3 regions of the Pseudovibrio sp. JE062 genome follow, and region 1 is predicted to be linked to each of the others. Evidence: riboswitches for the same ligand, from Rfam matches in the RefSeq annotation. Region 1 holds a riboswitch; each other region holds the start of a gene.
The links. Region 1 has a riboswitch for cobalamin ahead of PJE062_RS04365 (TonB-dependent siderophore receptor). Riboswitches for the same ligand answer to the same signal wherever they lie in the genome.

Region 1 (6,381 bases):
CTTCAAGTTTGGGCATTACCGGGATTATGACCGCGATGATCTGCAATCAACCGTCTATCTGGACCGCTTTCGCAGAGGCCCACACAGGTCAGACGTGGATTAGAACAGCCCTTCAACCTGACCGTTCTCATCAAGTCCAATGGTTTCCGCAGCCGGATGGCGTGGCAGACCCGGCATCACCATGATGTCACCCGTTAGGGCCACGATGAACCCTGCACCTGCCGAAAGCCTCACCGCCCGCACATGAATGCTGTAGTCAGTAGGGGCCCCGAGCAAGGATGGATCGGTCGAGAAGGAGTAGGGGGTCTTCGCCATACAAACGGAAAGATGCCCGTAGCCTTGCTCTTCATAGGCCTTCAGCTGATCTTTTACTGATTGATCGCAAGTGACTTTGGAGGCACCATAAATCTTCTTGCAGATGCGGCGGATCTTTTTCCAAAGGCCCAGGTCATCCTCGTAAAGATGTTTGAAGTCAGCTTCAGTTGTCTGCAGAATTTCAGAAACCGAAGTTGCGAGCTGCTCGGTGCCTTTGGAACCATTAGCCCAGTGTGTGCACGGAACAGCCTTTACACCAAGTTTCTCCATGCGCTGCATAATACTGGCGATTTCCTGATCCGTATCAGGGCCATAGCGATTGATGGCAACAATCACAGGCACGCCGTAGCTCTGGCAATTTTTGACGTGGCGCTCCAGATTGCTCATGCCTTTCTCAAGCGCGTCGATATTCTCTTCCGTCAATGCGTTCTTGGCAACACCACCATGCATCTTCAAGGCACGCACAGTTGCCACAACCACCACCGCATTTGGTGTCAAACCAGCTTGGCGACATTTGATGTTAAAGAACTTCTCCGCACCAAGATCTGCGCCGAAACCTGCCTCTGTCACCACATTATCAGAAAGGCGCAAGGCTGTCTTGGTCGCGATCACAGAGTTGCAGCCATGTGCGATGTTTGCAAACGGGCCGCCATGAATAAAGGCCGGATTGTTCTCCAGTGTCTGCACCAGATTAGGGCGGAAGGCATCTTTCAGCAGAGCCGTCATCGCACCATCAGCTTTCAGGTCACGGCAGTAAACTGGTGTCTTGTCTTTACGATACGCAATCAACAATCGGCCAAGTCGGTCCTGAAGATCCTGCAGGTTCTCCGCCAAGCACAGCACTGCCATCACTTCAGAGGCAACGGTGATGTCGTATCCGGACTCGCTTGGGTATCCATTGCTCACACCGCCAAGGCCAGTGGTGATGGAACGCAGTGAACGATCATTGATGTCCACCACGCGGCGCCAAACAATACGGCGTTGATCGATATTCTCCGCATTGCCCCAGTAGATGTGGTTGTCGATCATAGCTGATAGTAGGTTATGAGCTGCGGTGATTGCATGCAGATCACCGGTGAAATGAAGATTGATATCCTCCATCGGCACCACCTGCGCATAACCACCACCAGCAGCGCCGCCCTTCATGCCAAAGCAAGGCCCTAGAGAAGGTTCACGCAGGCAAATGGTTGTTTTCAGGCCAATGCGGTTCAGTGCATCACCAAGGCCAACCGTCGTTGTCGTCTTGCCTTCACCAGCAGGAGTAGGGGAAACAGCAGTCACAAGTATGAGTTTTCCATGCGGCCGGCTGTTCACCTCCGGCATCTCATCCAGGTTCACTTTGGCTTTAAAGCGACCATAGGGCTCAAGAGCATCCTCCGGGATCTCCAGATTTTGAGCGATACGCGCAATTGGTTTCATGTCTGCTGCGCGGGCAATTTCAATATCTTTCATGGAAAATCTCCAGATTAGAACAGGTCACCAAAGGAGCCGGAGAGAGCGTCAAAACGCAAATCAGGCAGGAACAGCAATGTAATCCCTACGTAGAAGCTCTAACGAATGCACGTAGAAAGTTCAAGATTGTGTCCGATCACTTGAAAGCAACTTAGTTAACGGCTGTCATTTGTATTTCTGCTGAGACTGGAAACATTATTGCCTGAATAGCTGTTGGTCTGTTCTAAATATCACCAAACTGAGCTTGCACGACAAATCCAAGGGCTTTAGAGCTGTTTGGGTTTTCAAATTATCTACGCCAAGGCCTTAGTTTCGTCGGTTAGGTCACCCCATGTTTTTATTCGAAGTTGCCGCGCTCGGTGCTGCTGCCACCTGGGCCATCGGTGGTCTCATCTCTGCAAAACCTGCTGCGCATTTAGGAGCTATCGGCTTCAACTGCGTGCGCATGTGGTTCGTTGTGCTGTTTCTGGGCGCCTATGTGTTTGCAACCGGCACCTGGAACACCGTTGATTCTAGCCATGCATCACTCATCTTCTTGTCTGGTTTTATCGGCATCTTCATGGGTGACACACTGTTGTTCCTCACCCTCAATCGTATGGGGCCGCGCCGTACCGCCATTCTGTTTTCCATGAACGCACCCATGTCAGCTCTGCTGGGCTGGTTGTTCTTGTCCGAAGAGCTTTCTCTGCAGGCCGTTATCGGCATTGCCTGTGTTCTTGTCGGCGTTATCCTTGCCATCGCATTCGGAAAACGCAAAGACCAACTGCATAAATGGGAAGCAATCAGAGGTCCGGTCGTGGTCGGCGTCCTCTTCGGTACTTTGGCGGCTCTCTCCCAGTCCGTGGGTTCGATCATCATCCGTCCCGTCATGGAAAGTGGTGCTGACCCTGTCGCGATCTCCCTCATGCGCTGTACTATCGCTGCCTTTGGCTTGCTGGCGCTGTTCTACCTGCCAGGCCGTCCATTCCGCCTTGCAAACCCGATCAACAAAGAGATCGTCGCACTCGCATCCTTGTCCGGCATGCTTGGCATGGGCATTGGTATGACCTTGATCCTCTATGCACTCAGTGGCGGCGAAGTAGGCATCGTCTCAACGCTTTCCGCAACAACGCCAGCAATGATGCTTCCGGTTCTCTGGTGGCAGACCAAAGAGTTCCCAGCCATCGGCGCATGGATCGGAGCACTCCTCGTTATTGTTGGCTGTGCACTGATCTTCATGAGCTAATCAGCAGGAAAGATCATACTCCATCTAACCACCACAAGCAGGTGCGGCCGAGTAAGACCGCATCGCAAGATCTGGTAGTGGAACAATCACTTGCAATTTCTGTGAGTTTACCCAGCAATTGGTCGAATTTTATCAAGTTCCTTGCTGAGGCAGTTGACGGAAGCCCCTGAAATCTGATCAATAGCCGTGTATTTGGTATTTTTATCGATCAGATGAAAATGAAAAGGGAACACGGTCCTATCGGATAAGCCGTGGCTGCCCCCGCAACTGTAAGCGTAGAGTTGTTGCTCACAAATGCCACTGATGTTGTTGTTTAAAGCAACGTTGGGAAGGCGGAGCAGCAGTAAGGACGCGCAAGCCAGGAGACCTGCCAGATGCAGTCACTCACCCAAAGCACGGGGCGTGTTAAGGGGCGGTATTCCGTTCAGGTGACATTCACAGTGCGTCTGACTGGCTATCAAACACGCCTCTTTTCAAGAGGTTAGAGTAGATTTCTCCAAAGACGCACAATGCAATCAACAGCATGGCAGTTCTTCAAGCTGCTGTGAATGATGGACCAAACTCGTGCGTAACACATCTTGGATCGCAGCTACCCTCAAGTCCGGCGTAGCTCTCTCAGCACTCCTCAGCTCAACCCTCGCATCAACTGCGCAGGAAGCTGATCTTGACGAAGTCATCGTCGTCGCCAACAGAACGGAAACCGAAGCCGGCAAAGTCGGCTCCACAACCCACGTCGTCACCGAAGAAGACCTGAAAAACGACGGCGCTACGTTCGTCTCCGAATACCTGACCAAGCTTCCGGGCATTTCCTTTTCACAGAACGGTGGGGCGGGGACAAATAGTACTCTCAGGATAAGGGGAATGAACAACTACTACACTAAAGTGTTGGTGGATGGCATCGATATCTCTGATCCTAGTTCCCCTCAGGTAGAAGCTCGTTTGGAGCATATGCTCCTCAATGACGTTGAGCGGATTGAGATCCTTAAGGGATCTCAGAGTGCGCTCTACGGCGGTCAAGCTATCGCAGGTGTCGTGAACATTATCACTAAGCGTGCGGCACCGGGCACTGTAAAACATAATGCGACTGTAGAGGGCGGTAGCTATGGAACCGTGAATGCCTCTTACGGCTTGAAAGCAGCTACTGAAACTGCCGATATTGCAATTAATCTTCAGCGGTTTCATACAGATGGGTTCAGCGCAGTATCTCCCAAAGGGCGACCTTCAGACGAAGACGGCTACGAGAATAAAACCTTCTCTGCAAAAGGTTCAGTTGATCTTAGTGAAGAGTTGAATGTTTACTTTGCTGCCCGTGGGTTGCATGGCACGACTGAGTATGATGGCTCCGACGCACCGGCTGCCAACAACAAAGTTGATGCGAAGCAGTATTTTGGGAAAGTTGGAGCCAACTACATTTGGCTCGACGACCGCATGACCACAGATGTATCAATCCAGTTCTCGGACCTGACACGCGAGTATAACAGTGGTTACACCGCGAAAGGTAATCGCGTTAAAATCGAGTTTTTGAATGATTTTGATGTCAGTGACAGTCTCCGACTGAATTATGGTGGAGATTGGAGCCGAGAAAAAGTTAAGGGCCAGTCTAAGAAAATTGAAGTTGCTGGAAGCTTTGTCCAAGCATTGTGGAACCCTACCGATCCGTTGAACATAAGCGGAGCTGTCAGGTTAGATCATCATAGTGCATATGGGTACTATTTGACTGGGCGCGGGACTGTATCATATCAAGTTCTCGAGAATACACGTATTCGCTCTAGCCTTGGCAATGGTTTCCGTGCACCTTCATCCTATGAGTTGTATGACAGCTATTCAGGAAATCCAGATTTTGAGCCTGAAACCAGTGTTAGCTATGATATCGGCATCGATCAAAATTTCCTTGATGAAAAACTGAGGCTCTCTCTCGGTTACTTCCATATTTTGACAGAAGACCTGATCATAAATAATCCTGCTGACTATAAGTATGAGCAGATTAATGGGCTATCCAGAAGTCAGGGTGCGGAACTGTCTGCTGACTGGGATGTATTGGATAATTTAAGCTTTAATAGCGCCTACACTTATACATGGGCTGTAGGGCCAGATAAAAAACGTCTCCGCCGCGTCCCTCTGCATGATATTAATCTCGGGTTCACCTACAAGCCGTGGGAACCTTTGTCTTTGAGTGTCAACGCAAACTATGTTTATGGGCTGAAAGATCTTGATACTAGTAAAAAGCCTATCACACTCGACGATTTCGTCTTGGTTAACGCCAAGGCGGCCTATCAGTACAATGATAATCTGACGTTTCATGTTCGCGGCGAGAACCTGTTGGATCAGGATTATGAGCGGATCAAGGACTATCAGACACCGGGCCTTTCCGTTTACGCTGGTGTTAGCGCCAGTTTCTGATTAAGTATGCCGCTCAGCAAAGGTTGGGCGGCATTCTCTGGATTCTTCAGTACTGCCCGATGCTGCGTTCCAAACTCTCACGCTGCTCAAAAGGTCTAAATGCCAAATAAGATCAAAAAGATCATGCAGACTGCACTGCTGATGGCCCTTGCAATCAGCCCGGCAGCGGCCCGTGCAGATGAGAGCGGAGTGAGTGCACCCAATCGGGTCGTTTCCATGAACCTGTGCACCGACCAGTTCTCCATGTTGCTCGCAGGCGAGGGGCAGCTTGTCTCTGTTTCCAGATTGGCATCAGATCCAACGCTCTCTGTCATGAGTGAAGAGGCGAAAGCCTACCCGATCAACTTTGGCGGGGCGGAAGAGATCTACCTGATGAACCCGGATTTGGTGATTGCAGGCACCTATACCAACCAAACCACAGTGCAGATGCTGCGTGGTCTTGGCATAACCGTGGTGCAAGTGCCGCCAGTGCGTACCATCTCGGATATTGCCAAGGAGCTCCGCCGTCTCGGTAAAGTGCTGGGGCAAGAGCAAAAGGCTGAGGCGCTGGCCGACCGGTTTGAGGCTACCGTTCAGCGTTTTGTGGAAGCGCAACCCGATGATAAAGCGCGGGCAGGGGTCTACTACGCCAACGGTTACACCGCTGGCGATGGCAGCCTTGTTAACGAGTTGATCACGACAGCAGGCCTGCAGAACATCGCCAACAACCTCGGCCTGAAAGGCACCAGCAAACTGCCGCTAGAGCTGCTGATCCTGGAAGATCCTCAGTTGCTTGTTGAGGGAACTCAGTTCTCCGACAAACCTGCATTGGCATTCGAACTGCTAGCTCATCCAGCCTTAAAGCGAACACTTGGCAATAGTGGACGCGTTTTGGTGGAAGACAAGTACACCATTTGCGGCCTGCCGTTCGTTGCCGAAGCCATAGAGAAACTGGCTAATCAATCCAAACGCTTGGGGGCACAAGCTGAATGACAAAGCATCCCGATGCC
Region 2 (6,381 bases), on a different contig from region 1:
CGACCCTTGCCAATCTGGAGGGCAAAGGCCTCATCGCCATCAACGCCACCATCCGCGCCGACAACACCGGCGGCCGCGCCTACTACACCTCCCGCGGCTTCAAAGACTACAAAGTGCTGGAAGCCATCCCGCTCTCTGACGGCACCCCGGTAGACCGGATTTGTAAGCGGTTTGATTTGGGGTGAATGGTTGCCTCTGAAGTAAAGGGACTGAGGCGGACGGCTCAATGACGCTCACCAAGCAAACCCAGCAGAACCTGAAAGCTTACGCTTTCTGCCTTGCGGCGACGGCGCTGTCCTGGCTGTTTTTTCCGTTTAGTCCCTTATTGATCCCGATTATATTCTGTTTGTCGATCCTCTACGTCGGGACCGATACTGTAAAAACCAAGCCAGCTACATACTATAGCCAAGTCGCCGACTACATGGCACTTACCTATGCTTTTGCTCTGCCAATCACGGTCATTTACGTTGCGGTGCACTCGAGTTCAACACTCAGCAGCATCTTATTCAGCACGGTGGAATCACTTCCCAATTATTCTTTCTTTCCAGGATATTACGACAGCCTTATTGCTGAACACACACGCCATACAGGTTCCAGAGACGAGGCAGTAGCAACCCTTGCCTTTATGATTATTGGCTACTCACTCCCAAGCTTGAGTGCAATATTCTGGATGAACCCGTTTCGACGAATGTTTCGATATAGGGCAAAAGCTAATCCCCACCAAAATGAAGTGCAACCTCAAGACCTTGAGAAGCGTCTTTGGATTGCCCTAGTCGTGATCAGTATACTCGTTGGTTTTGTAACAATTCTTCACACTAACGAATGCATGTATGAGGCAGACCCGCCATTCTCCAAGTTCCAGAATTTTTGTAAGGTCTATAGTTCAGCTAGCTTTTTCTACATATTTACGGTTTGCATATGGGCATACTTGCTTCTAGGTCTGTGCTTTATACTTCATGCTATTGTTAAAATACGACGCCTTTCTAGAAAAGAACGCCAACGCCAAATGAGTAACTTGCAGACCTAACGTGGACACTCTCTTGCTATGTACCAGTCAATAAAAAGAAAACTAATGGGTACTGCATTGTTGCTTCTGACAGTGGCAGGTGTGACCAGCGATGCTATCGCCGCTTTCAACTCAAGAGTGGATCTACTGGAAGCTAAGGAGATCTATGTTTGCTCGGATTGGCCTAAGCTCTCTGCTGATGTTCTTGCTCGCTTCTTCGCCTTGCAGTTTCCTGACAAACCAAAACCAGAGTTTGCTCCGTTTCCGGAGTCAGTAGAGCCGGATGCAGATGGTGCACTGTTCCTGACACTCTCTGGAAAAGCGCCTGACACGAATGTTTTAGAATGCCTGACCAAGCTGCCTCGAAGCTGGAAAAATACTTTTATCGAAGGTAGGGAAGCTTTAGGCGAACCTCTTCATCCATCAATCAGCAAGTTCATGAAGCACGCCGACAAGTTGGGTCCTCTTGCAGCAACAACGAGGTACAACAGAACTTCGGCAGCCCCCTTCATCGCGCATTTCAGAATGACGCTGGACCCTCTTGATGAGAGAGACGTCCTACGGACATTGTTTGGGTTGGAAGACAGCTTTTGCAGCACAAGCAAAGCATGCAGGGTGTTGACGCCTCTTCCAGCTTCACCAGCGCTGCAAAGCTATAAGGGAACCGCTGTTGAGCGGTGGCAGACGCTTTGGAGCAAATGCCAAACGGCTCTTGAGGAGACAGGAACACTGAACCATGACGGTTTGATCCAATACGTTCCTCAGAAGGACAACTCATCAAAACTCAGTAGTGAGGTATGGACGGTTCAAAACTCTGAATTTTATTTGGAGATAGCTCATTTGAACTCTGCTCCAGACACTCCAAGAAGCAGCTGCCGCGTTGCACTCAAACCCGAGGAAGCTCCACTCAGCGCTGCAGATCAAGCCCTGATGTTGCAAGCATTTCTCGACATCCGCTCACGCCTTATCTGGGAAGGCACTCACGAGATAAACAATCCCGACAGCATCTATCCAATGCTCTCATTGGGGTTTGCGCCGAAGGAGAAGAGCCGCCGGGGATGTCCAATCATCCATGCCATGCACTCCGATCCTTCAGCTGGTTACATTGCGACGACTTCAGGAGAACAAGCTGGCAAAGGTTGCCAAGCACAGAACTGAATGTTGTTTGGACTTCTGTCGTTCCAGATCCCGGATCATCGCTTCGCTTGTCCGGGATGACGGTGGTGGGTGGTGAGGCTGTTGTGGGCGTTTCAATGCCGTCATCCCGCGCTTGATGCGGGATCCAGTGAATTGGGCGGTAGAGGGAGTGCTGCCCCTGATTTTTCAGGGAGTGGACGTGGTGTGGGTGGCACTGGTATTTTTAGGGAGGTGCTGACCTGCGGCGGGTGGTATGGCCGCAGACCAGCAGGGCACCGATTGGCGAGGATGCGGGGTGTATTTGCGTTTCGCCATTGGCACCGGAGCAAGAGGCACTAGTTTGTGCCATTTACCATTCACAGTGATGTTGCACGCGCTTTGCGTGGTCAGGGTTACCGATCACGTTGAGCGCATTGCACGATCAAGCCATTTCCTGAGCCAGTCCCTAACATGAGGCTGGCTCTTTTCTTTGCTGCTATGCCGTTTCCTCACTTGAACGCGATGGGCTTTGAGGATCGAGCGCGAGCAAAGGGCAGTACGGCTTAATCAGGAAGCGGAACTTTTGTGTTTATTGGCTGCGGATGAGCGACCCGCTCTAACATTCCGCAGCTTTTTTCCAGTGCTTCAAGGCGATCGCGGAAGGCGTGATGCAGAGTGAACAGGGCATCGCGCTCGCTGGAGTGCTGCATTCTCTCCGTCAGCACAAGGTGCTGAATATACGAGAGGTTTTGCAGATCCGAGACAGCGACGATGACTTCATCAATTTCATTTTGGAAAGTATTTGTGGCGCTACATGCGCATGCGGAGTCGTTCATTCTCAATCCCTCTGTCTTTAGGGTGTTGAACAACCACAGGACAGCAAGGCTTTCGACGGCCCGCTGGCGAGCGGGAGGTTCGAAACCTGTAAGACAGACAGGCGAGTTTATTCCCCCCCGAAGGAGGTGTTGTATTCACCGCCCTCCCGCTCATAGCAAAGGGTTTGCGCGCTACCTATAAAGCAGGCACAAAAAATCCGCCAGTGACGGGAGCGGTAACCGCTGTCTTAAAGGAGGTTTCGACGCCTCATGTATGAATGTGGAATGAAAACCAGAGGTTGTCAAACTGACAGTTTTTACAAGGATGTGGATGGCTGAGTTTGCGCGCATTTGGTGAGGCGGTTGAGCTGTGGTTTGGGTCTGTGCTCATGGCTCTGGATCCCGCATCGCGCTTCGCTTGTGCGGGATGACGGTGGGTGGGATGTGGCTGCTATCAACAGCGCGTCGGGTCTGTTTTCGAAAACTCTTGCAATTGGGGGCGGTAAAACTCAGTATGCGCGCTGATGGTTTCTGGGGAGCGAAAGGCCCCGGGATTAAAAGGGAACACGGTGCGGTGTAGCCAACAGGCGCCAATTCCGTGACTGCCCCCGCAACTGTAAGCGGTTAGCGAAGCCAAGCGTGCCACTGGAGAGATCCGGGAAGGCTGGCTGAGCACAGACCCGCGAGTCAGGAGACCTGCCATTATGTTTCACTTCAACCCGGGCGGGGCGTCCCGGAAGGAGGCCATAATGGTTGCATTGGCGCAAGCCTCTCACATATCCGGTTTCTATTTGCCCCCGCTGCAGCGCGGAGGGCGTTATGAGACCTTTTTCCTCACAAACTAAACTTTATCCCGGATCGTTTTGCGAGCCGCTGATGGTCTGCGCGCGCGTGCGCTTGACTTTTACTTCAGGATTCGACAATTGATGTAACGTTATAACGTTACATTTATGACTATGTAGCGTTTCACTCAGGTGGGGTGGTTGAATGCTGGATCCTGTTTCTTTTCATTTCAATGGCTTAGGCTGTCCGGTTGGCGCTGAGCGGCGCAAGGATGCTTTGTCATGAGCGCGGCTTCTGTATCCGTTTGCGAGGTTTCCTGGGCGCCGGAGCGTAAGAGCGCGCTTGTTCTGAAACCGCTGAGCTTTGAGTTGGCGGCGGGGCAAACCCTTGGTGTTGTTGGGGCAAACGGGGCTGGTAAGTCTACATTGCTGCGGCTGCTTTATCGGTTCAACAAGCCGATGAGCGGGCAGATTTGCATTGGCGGCGATGACATCTGGTCTCTTTCAGCTCGGGCGACAGCGCAGCGGGTAGCAGCAGTGCTGCAGGAACAGCCGACAGATTTTGCTCTCAGGGTGCGTGAGATTGTGGAGCTGGGGCGCACGCCCTATCGCAGCGGGCTGGCGGCTTCCGGTGAACATGACCGGCAGGTGGTGGATCGTGCGATCCATGCTTTGCAGCTGGATGGGCTGGCCGGACGGTTGTTCGGCACGCTTTCTGGCGGGGAACGGCAGCGGGTGATGGTGGCACGGGCTTTGGCGCAGGAGCCGGAGCTGCTCATCTTGGATGAGCCGACCAACCATCTGGATATTCGCCATCAGCTGGAAATTCTGAAGCTGATTGAAGAGCTGGATCTGACGATCATCACCAGTTTGCACGACCTGAACATGGCGGCGCAGGTGTGTGATCAGATCCTGCTGCTGGATCACGGGCAGATGCTGGGTTTCGGGGCTCCGGAGCAGATCCTCTCCCCTGCCCTTGTTTCGCAGGCGTTTCAGGTGCGGACCACGCGTGATCAGCTGATGGCCCGGCAACAATCCCTCCTTACTTTTGATCTTCACTCATAAGGACTGCTTTCATGAATAAACTTGGTTTGGCGCTGGCTGTAGCGCTGCTTTCTTCTTCTGCTGCCTTGGCAGAGGTTTCCGTACAAAGCTGTAGTCGCACCGTGAAGTTTGATGGCGTGCCGCAGCGGGCTGTTTCCAACGACTCCAACCTGACAGAGATGATGCTGGCGCTGGGGCTGCAGGACAACATGGTGGGCTACACCGGCGTTTCTGGCTGGAAGACGCTGGATGCAGAACTGACCGACAAGGTGGCTGTGTTGCCAGAACTCTCCCCGAAGTACCCAAGCAAGGAAGTGCTGATCGGCGCTGATGCTGACTTCTACTTCGCGGGCTGGAACTACGGCATGAAGGTTGGCGGCGAGGTGACGCCAGAAACACTAGAGCCGTTTGGCATCAAGGTTTACGAGTTGACCGAGAGCTGCATCCACCTTGGCGAGAAGCCTAAAGTTTCCATGGATGACATGTACAACGACCTTTTGAACCTTGGCCGCATCTTTGGTGTTGAGGCGCGGGCGGAAGCGCTGGTGCAGTCTTATCGTGATGAGCTGGTGAAGTTCAAAGCTGGCCTGAAGACCTCTGACACACCGCTGCGTGTGTTTGTTTATGACAGTGGTGAGGATTCTCCATTCACCGCCGGTCGTTATGCGATGCCGACTGCGATGATTGAAGCAGCCGGTGGCACCAACGTGCTGGACACATTGGAGAAGAGCTGGGCGCGCGTGAACTGGGAAGCTGTGGTTGAGGCGAACCCAGAGATGATCGTGATCGTCAACTATGGCGAGGTGACTGCTGAGCAGAAGCGTGAGTTCATGCTCAACAACCCAGCCTTTGCGGAGCTAGATGCGGTGAAGAATGACCGGTTCGTGACACTGGAGTATGCTGAGGCAACACCGGGACCACGGAACATCAAGGCGATCAAGAAGCTCGCTGCTGCGTTCTGGGGGAACTAACATGAGCGAAGGAACCGGCGTTGTCGTGGCCCCACCTGAGGGCCGTTCTCCTCATATGCTGCAGATCTGTTGCGTGGGATTGGCTGCGCTGGTTCTTTCGGTTTGCCTTGCTGTCTCCGTTGGCGCGGTTTCTGTATCCATGGAGACGGTTTGGGGTGTTCTTGTCAACAAACTGGTGCCGGGGTTGGTGGAGCCGAGCTGGTCGTTGGGCCGGGAGAACATTCTCTGGCAGATCCGCCTGCCCCGTGCGCTGCTGGCGATTATGGTTGGAGCGGGGCTTTCCATTGTAGGGGCCTGCCTGCAATCCGTAACCCGCAACCCGCTGGCTGACCCACATTTGATCGGCATTTCTGCTGGTGGTGCGTTTGGGGCGGTGTTGGCGCTGTTGCATACAGGGCTGTTTCTGGGCTTGCTTACGGTGCCGTTGCTGGCATTTCTTGGCTCTCTTGGAGCGACGCTGCTGGTGATTGGTGTTGCCAAGTTCACGAGCGCAACCAGCGCAGACCGGCTGGTGCTGACCGGTGTTGCGGTGAGCTTTGTGCTGATGGCGGGCGCGAACATTCTCATCTTTCTGGCGGACCCGCGGGCTACGCACACCGTGGTTTACTGGATGCTGGGCGGGTTAGGTCTGGCGCAGTGGACGCATC
Region 3 (6,381 bases), on a different contig from region 1:
CGATGAGATCGAGGACAGTCTCATCACTCCACTACTGGCTAAAGAACCCGATTTTGCCGGTATGATGGGGTGGCAGTACCCCACTGAGTACGGCTCAGATACGGGTACAGACGATTGGGCACAAGCCATGGCAAAAGCACTAGGCAACTGATCCTGAGCAATTAGCGATCGGCGGGGCTAATCTTGCTCCGCCGCTCAGCAGCAAAGTCCGAGCTCCAGTCAATTGGCTTTCTCCCAAATGAGCACCTTCACAACACCTGGTTTGAAAACTTTTTCGTGATCAGTGCCGAGCAGCACGTAATGCACGATGCATATTCCCTAGGGTCTCCCTCAATGGTTGCAAAAGCACGATGGCAAAACACCTCCATCCGCAGACGCAGCCTTAAAAATTCAATATGAGGAGAGGATCACATGCCAAAGTTCGGACTATCTCTAAAACTTCAAGTCCCACCACTTCAACTGAACCAGCCGCAACAGGCGCCTGCTGCAAATCATCAGGCAAACAAGCCGGGCGGTCTTGCGGGAAAGCAAGACGCTATTGCACAGCAGGTCAAAGATCTTCCGGCACCAGTCTTCCGTCCAGCCTCCAACCCACCAACCTTCGAAGGTGCACGTGGTAGCGGCTGGGGCTCCGAAAACAGCGGTTGGCGCACTCTGAACATCGAGAACCAGGACAGTTTCATTCATACCAAACGCATCGATGCGAAAGCTCAGGGTGAGTATGCTGGCGATAAAATCCACCTGAGCATCGAGCCGAGCCAGGTACCAGCAGCCTTTGACGCCATTAACACTCTGCTCTTCTCTGAGGACTCTCCTGTCGACAAATGGAAAGTCACAGACATGACCCGTGTGACAGAGGGTTCTCGTGTTCAGGTCGGCGCGCAGTTCACTCTGTACCTACGCCCAACCTCCGAGGATTCCCAATACACCGCGCAGGATCTGAAGAACGATAAATCCTTCGTTGAAGCAATCGAGCAAAAGCTCACCCATGCAGGCATTCAACCGGGCGAACGTCCGGCCTCAGATGTTTCTGCTCACCATTGGGAGTTTGCCAGCTACCGCAATGAACTCCGCAGTGATCGTGAAGGTGGTGTCGCTCAGACAGAGGCTTTGCGCCGGGAACCGGTTTTCGAACTTCTCACGATTTAAACCTCCCAACAAAAAAGGCCCGCAAATGCGGGCCTTAATTCTTTGTAGAAAGCAGTACTTAGCGGGTAAGTGGCTTGTACTTGATGCGGCGTGGGTCAGCAGCGTGTGCGCCCAGACGACGAACCTTATCTTTCTCGTAGTCTTCGAAGTTACCTTCAAACCACTCAACGTGGGAGTCACCTTCAAAAGCCAGCATGTGCGTTGCCAGACGGTCGAGGAACATACGATCGTGCGAGATAACCACGGCACAACCTGCATAGCTCTCCAGAGCGTCTTCCAGCGCAGCAAGGGTTTCGGTGTCAAGGTCGTTGGTCGGCTCATCGAGCAGCAGCACGTTAGCGCCAGACTTCAGAACCTTAGCAAGGTGCACGCGGTTACGCTGACCACCGGAAAGGTCGCCAACTTTCGCCTGCTGTCCTGCACCCTTAAAGTTGAAGGAAGAACAGTATGCGCGAGAGTTGATCTCTTTCTTGTCCAGGTAGATAACTTCAGCACCTTCAGAAATCTCTTCCCAAACAGTCTTGCTGTCATCCAACTTGTCGCGAGACTGATCTACGTAACCAAGATGCACGCGCTCACCAAGCTCAACCTTACCACTGTCAGGGGTTTCCTGACCGGTCAGCAGCTTGAAGAGGGTTGATTTACCAGCACCGTTTGGACCGATCACACCAACAATACCACCGCGTGGCAGCTTGAAGGACAGATCGTCAATCAGTAAGCGATCACCAAAGCCTTTGGATACATTCTCAACGTCGATCACGTTGTTACCAAGACGCTCACCAACCGGGATCATGATCTGCTCAATGGTAGGCATACGCTCTTCCTGAGCAGCCAGCAGGTCGTCATAAGCCTTAATACGGGCTTTAGACTTGGTCTGGCGGCCTTTCGGAGACATACCCATCCACTCTTTTTCGCGCTTGATCGCACGAGAGCGAGCCATGTTCTCACGGCCTTCCTGCTCCATACGCTTGGTCTTTTTCTCAAGGTATGTAGTGTAGTTGCCCTCATATGGAATGCCCTGACCGCGGTCGAGCTCCAGAATCCAGCCAGTCACGTTATCAAGGAAGTAGCGATCGTGGGTGATGATCAGTACAGAGCCCTTGAACTCGCGCAGGTGGCGCTCCAGCCAGTGAACGGTTTCAGCGTCCAGGTGGTTGGTTGGTTCGTCGAGCAGCAGCAGATCTGGCTCGGAAAGCAGAAGCTTACAAAGCGCAACGCGGCGGCGCTCACCACCGGAAAGGTTGGTCACAGGGCTGTCAGATGGAGGACAGCGAAGCGCTTCCATTGCCATCTCAACCTGGCTTTCCAGGTTCCACAGATCCTGAGCGTCGATCTCGTCCTGAAGCTGAGCACCTTCCTCGGCAGTTTCATCCGAGTAGTTCATCATCAGCTCATTGTAACGGTCCAGCTTTGCTTGCTTGTGCGCAACGCCTTCCATTACGTTTTCAAAGACGGTCTTGTCCGGGTCCAGATGAGGTTCCTGCGGCAGGTAACCAACCTTGGCACCTTCAGCAGCCCAGGCTTCACCGGTGTACTCTTTATCCAGACCAGCCATGATCTTCAAAAGAGTGGACTTACCTGCACCGTTAGGACCAAGGATACCGATTTTCGCATCCGGGTAGAAAGACAGGTGAATGTTGTCGAGTACTTTTTTAGCACCGTAGGCCTTGGAGACCCCGTGCATGTGATAGATGAACTGGCGCGCCATGGACTGCCTGCATCTCCTGATCTGTGTAAACTAAGAATTCTCTGGGAAGCACTCATAGTGGAAGCTGCGCTCCGGGGCAATCCATAACACTCTAGGCAGAATGAAAACTGCTCAATTTCCTAGCTTTTTGATTTGGGCCTCAAGCTGAGAGACTAAACCAGAATTAAACTAAGGAAGTTGCTTAGCACTTTGCTGGCTCTAGTCATCATCACTTCCAAATCTAAAATTTGGGAACTTCTTCTCCAAGGCTGGCCCGAGAAGCGACCACCATGTCAGTTTAACAAAGACAAAAGCAGTTATCGCGACAGCAAACCAAACACCACTTTTCTGCTGAGCGATAGAAATAAAATGACCACCAATAATTAGCGTCAGAAGAAACAGCAGGATTGAAAGAAATAAGTTTACTTCGACAAAAAAACGAAGGCCTTTCCAGAAGGCAGCTAAGCATTTCCGAAGCACGAACCAGTTCACCTCTTCCAACAGACAAAGCCCCTGTAGTCTAAGTGAGAAGCTGGAACCAAACACCTCTGATAAATAGTTAGAATGAAAAAACAGCCGTAGAACACGGCTGTTTTCTAAGTCGATAAAAGAAACCTGTCTAAGCTATCTTCAGCTGCGGAACCACGGTAAGATTCCGAACCACAGCATTGTCTTCAATAGCCTTCAGCCCCTTCACAGCAAGGAAGGTCACAACCGGCTCAAACACAACAATTGCCAGATAAGACAAAGCAAACTGCGCCCATGCTGTAAATGGTGTTGCCACTTCGCCAATCATCAGCCAGAAGCCAACCATGCCAGTCACACCAGCATAGTACATAGCATCCAGCTTCAGGATCTGAGCAAAACTCAGACGTTTGGTCAGGTCTTTGTCGAATAGCTGCTTACCACCCAGATAATGAACGGAAACCAACGGCAGCATCAAAGACAGGCTATTGACGCCAAGATGGTACATGTCCTGCGGATCAAAAGCGAGTGCCTGAAACAACAACCCGACTGCAAACCCTAGCAGAACAGGCGTAAAGCCGAGTGTCAGATACATCGCCATCGCCCCAATAAAATGAAGCTCGGATGGCCCGACAGACATATGGAAACTCTGCATGAATATGGAGAAGAAACCAGCAGCCAATAAAGTTTTCAGCGGAGTAAGCGGCTCTTTCAGAAATTCAGAGATCTGCTCTTTGCAGCCCCAAACAAAAACGCCGACGGCACCTGCATTGGCAGCAATAACCTTGGCCGCAGAAACGTAACCCGGTTCAATATGCATTTAATATGCTCCTCTTCGCACCCACCGTGCGGTTTGAGTTTATGTTGTGTCGGGCAGGTTTCCTGGCTCATGGCTTTTGCATCACTCGCCTTCCCAGAGATCATCTCCAGTGGCTTTTATGAGGAACGCACCACGTAACAGTTGCGGGGGCAGCTGCGGCTCGGGCCCATCTTTGGTCATCCCTACCGCATTCCCTTTTCATCCAAGAAGCTTGGCTTCTATAGAACCCAACAGCCGGAATATCGTAAATTCCAGGAGAAGACACAACTAGAAATAAGAGGAGGTTGGGAAAACGCTCAACTCCTGAGGTTTCTACTCAGAAGAAGCCACTGCAAGCTGCAGGCAAAAAAAGAGGCGTGTACCCGGTGGTACACGCCTTTAAGAAAGTTGACACTCCCCCATCCGAGTGCCAGCCGAAGCTGCATTTAGAGATATCAGAGTGCCCCATCCCTTCATTGATCTTCATCAAAATAAATAAAATTACTTCTGAAACTGCAGAAATTATTCATTGTTACAAAACTAGTCAGTCCTTCAATCGATTAAAACTAGAACAACTCAAATATATCTCTGAGAGACCTCAACGAAAGTCTCAGTATTTTCTACTAATTCTTACTCAGGCTGGTCACAGAGGGAGCCTGCCACGAAAACTTCCTGAGCCAATGTCTCTCTGGTGAAATCACAAAGCTCCAAGAATCAACCTTTCCGAAGACCTTATCTGGAGTTGTGCCGGAGGCTTCTTGTGCCCCACTCTGGCCAGACGCAATCTGAATTTTCAAAGTGCCTTCACCCTTCCCTGCCAGCTTCAACAATCCCAGATCTGTCTGAGTGCGACCCAGAAAGACTGTGGGGGCTGCGCCAATCCGATCCCAGATCACACGCGCCAACTCCAAAGACGGGGCTTCACTGGAGATCGCTGACACTTCAATAACCCTGAAACGCGGCAGACCATAGTTCAGCTCCACCATGGTGCGATCCACTTCATGATCACCGAAGCTCAGCACCCAGATTTCGAAGTGATGTTCTTTCAGGAAACCCACCAGTTCCTTCAAAGGCTGATAGGCGAACTCCCGATACTTGGCACCAACTGCTTTCGGCCCGTTGAGAGACAAATGAGCCCGCACGCTTTCGCTGTAGTCAGCGAAACTGCCAAGATCTCCGTCAGCATTGGGTGGTACGACCTTATTGTCAGCGCTCTGTACAGCGGTACTCCACAATGCCCCATCGCCCACAAGCACTGCAACTCGGTCTTCCAGCGCCACAAATTCCGGGCTTTCCGTCCGTCCCATGCGCTCAATGCTCTCGATAATCCCGTGGCGTGCTGTGGTGGAACTCCAGCTCGGCAGGATGTTATCCCGTTCACCACCGGTTGGCTGCATGACTGAAACTGCGGAGTATAAAAACAAGCTGGACCACTGCATCGCTCAAGATCACCCAGAAGCTGTTCAAGCAAGATGGAGACCTACAATGCACATCAATTGCCCATAAAAAATGAACTAAATACAGTTGTGAAAAGAGAAGAGAATCATGATTGACGGGCGGAATCTCTTTTCTCTCAACTTGAAGACAAATACGAGTATTCACGTATATAAGTAATTTCAATCACCGAAACTTTTACTTACAATTTTCATCAATTTGCTTTGAAGGCGTCAGATAAACGTCATATACGCCTCTCTTTTCGAAACTTTTTAGGATGAAACCCTCAACTCCCTAGAATTCTTAATAAATGCGCAACAATTTCAAACAATTATGCCCAAGAATTTCTTGGGGTACCCAAATGCATTTCCGAGCCCTTTTACTTCCAGTATTGCTCTTACTTACGCTGATTGGTTTATCGTTACACTTCATGTCGGTGTCTTCGTATGCGTCAATATTTGATCCAGCGAACACCAGCCTTCAAGGCTCGTTAAATCAGGCAGAACTACTGACACAGCAGCAGAACCTATGGACCATATTGTCCGTGGGATTGTTTGCGCTTGGTGTTCTTGGAATACTTGTCGTGTATTCCAGCCTGTTCATTCAGGAACGTATGCGGGCGTCCCGCTTCTTCAACCGCGCATTGCTTCTGATCATAATCAGCTCTGCTGCATGCCTGTTGATTGACACCACCTTGAACCTGCCGGATGTCACAGCGCAGCTGACCCTTTGGCAGTCAGAGGTCGAGTTCATCCCGCAGAGCGATGTCCATGCGGCGGCAATCCACGCCGCGATGGCTGCCATGATTGCAGTGATCGCATACTTGCCACTGTCACATCAGCTCACA

Region 2: another riboswitch for cobalamin. It lies ahead of PJE062_RS08265 (ABC transporter ATP-binding protein); the one in region 1 lies ahead of PJE062_RS04365 (TonB-dependent siderophore receptor).
Region 3: another riboswitch for cobalamin. It lies ahead of PJE062_RS05300 (energy-coupling factor ABC transporter permease); the one in region 1 lies ahead of PJE062_RS04365 (TonB-dependent siderophore receptor).

What each region holds. Positions count from the first base shown of each region.
Region 1 is NZ_DS996805.1:1,049,951-1,056,331, reverse strand. Features, by position in the region: gene PJE062_RS04380 (heparin lyase I family protein) at 1-103, shown strand, start outside; gene PJE062_RS04375 (formate--tetrahydrofolate ligase) at 100-1,767, opposite strand; gene PJE062_RS04370 (DMT family transporter) at 2,099-2,992, shown strand; cobalamin riboswitch at 3,169-3,382, shown strand; gene PJE062_RS04365 (TonB-dependent siderophore receptor) at 3,557-5,392, shown strand; gene PJE062_RS04360 (ABC transporter substrate-binding protein) at 5,492-6,364, shown strand; gene PJE062_RS04355 (iron ABC transporter permease) at 6,361-6,381, shown strand, end outside.
Region 2 is NZ_DS996807.1:158,615-164,995, reverse strand. Features, by position in the region: gene PJE062_RS08285 (GNAT family N-acetyltransferase) at 1-185, shown strand, start outside; gene PJE062_RS08280 (hypothetical protein) at 227-1,027, shown strand; gene PJE062_RS08275 (hypothetical protein) at 1,073-2,164, shown strand; gene PJE062_RS08270 (hypothetical protein) at 2,686-2,958, opposite strand; cobalamin riboswitch at 3,446-3,656, shown strand; gene PJE062_RS08265 (ABC transporter ATP-binding protein) at 4,002-4,784, shown strand; gene PJE062_RS08260 (ABC transporter substrate-binding protein) at 4,796-5,734, shown strand; gene PJE062_RS08255 (iron ABC transporter permease) at 5,790-6,381, shown strand, end outside.
Region 3 is NZ_DS996806.1:194,609-200,989, reverse strand. Features, by position in the region: gene PJE062_RS05320 (glycosyl hydrolase family 18 protein) at 1-151, shown strand, start outside; gene PJE062_RS05315 (VirA protein) at 412-1,149, shown strand; gene ettA (energy-dependent translational throttle protein EttA) at 1,208-2,857, opposite strand; gene PJE062_RS05305 (hypothetical protein) at 3,056-3,337, opposite strand; gene PJE062_RS05300 (energy-coupling factor ABC transporter permease) at 3,456-4,121, opposite strand; cobalamin riboswitch at 4,156-4,367, opposite strand; gene PJE062_RS05295 (hypothetical protein) at 4,724-5,539, opposite strand; gene PJE062_RS05290 (bifunctional diguanylate cyclase/phosphodiesterase) at 5,965-6,381, shown strand, end outside.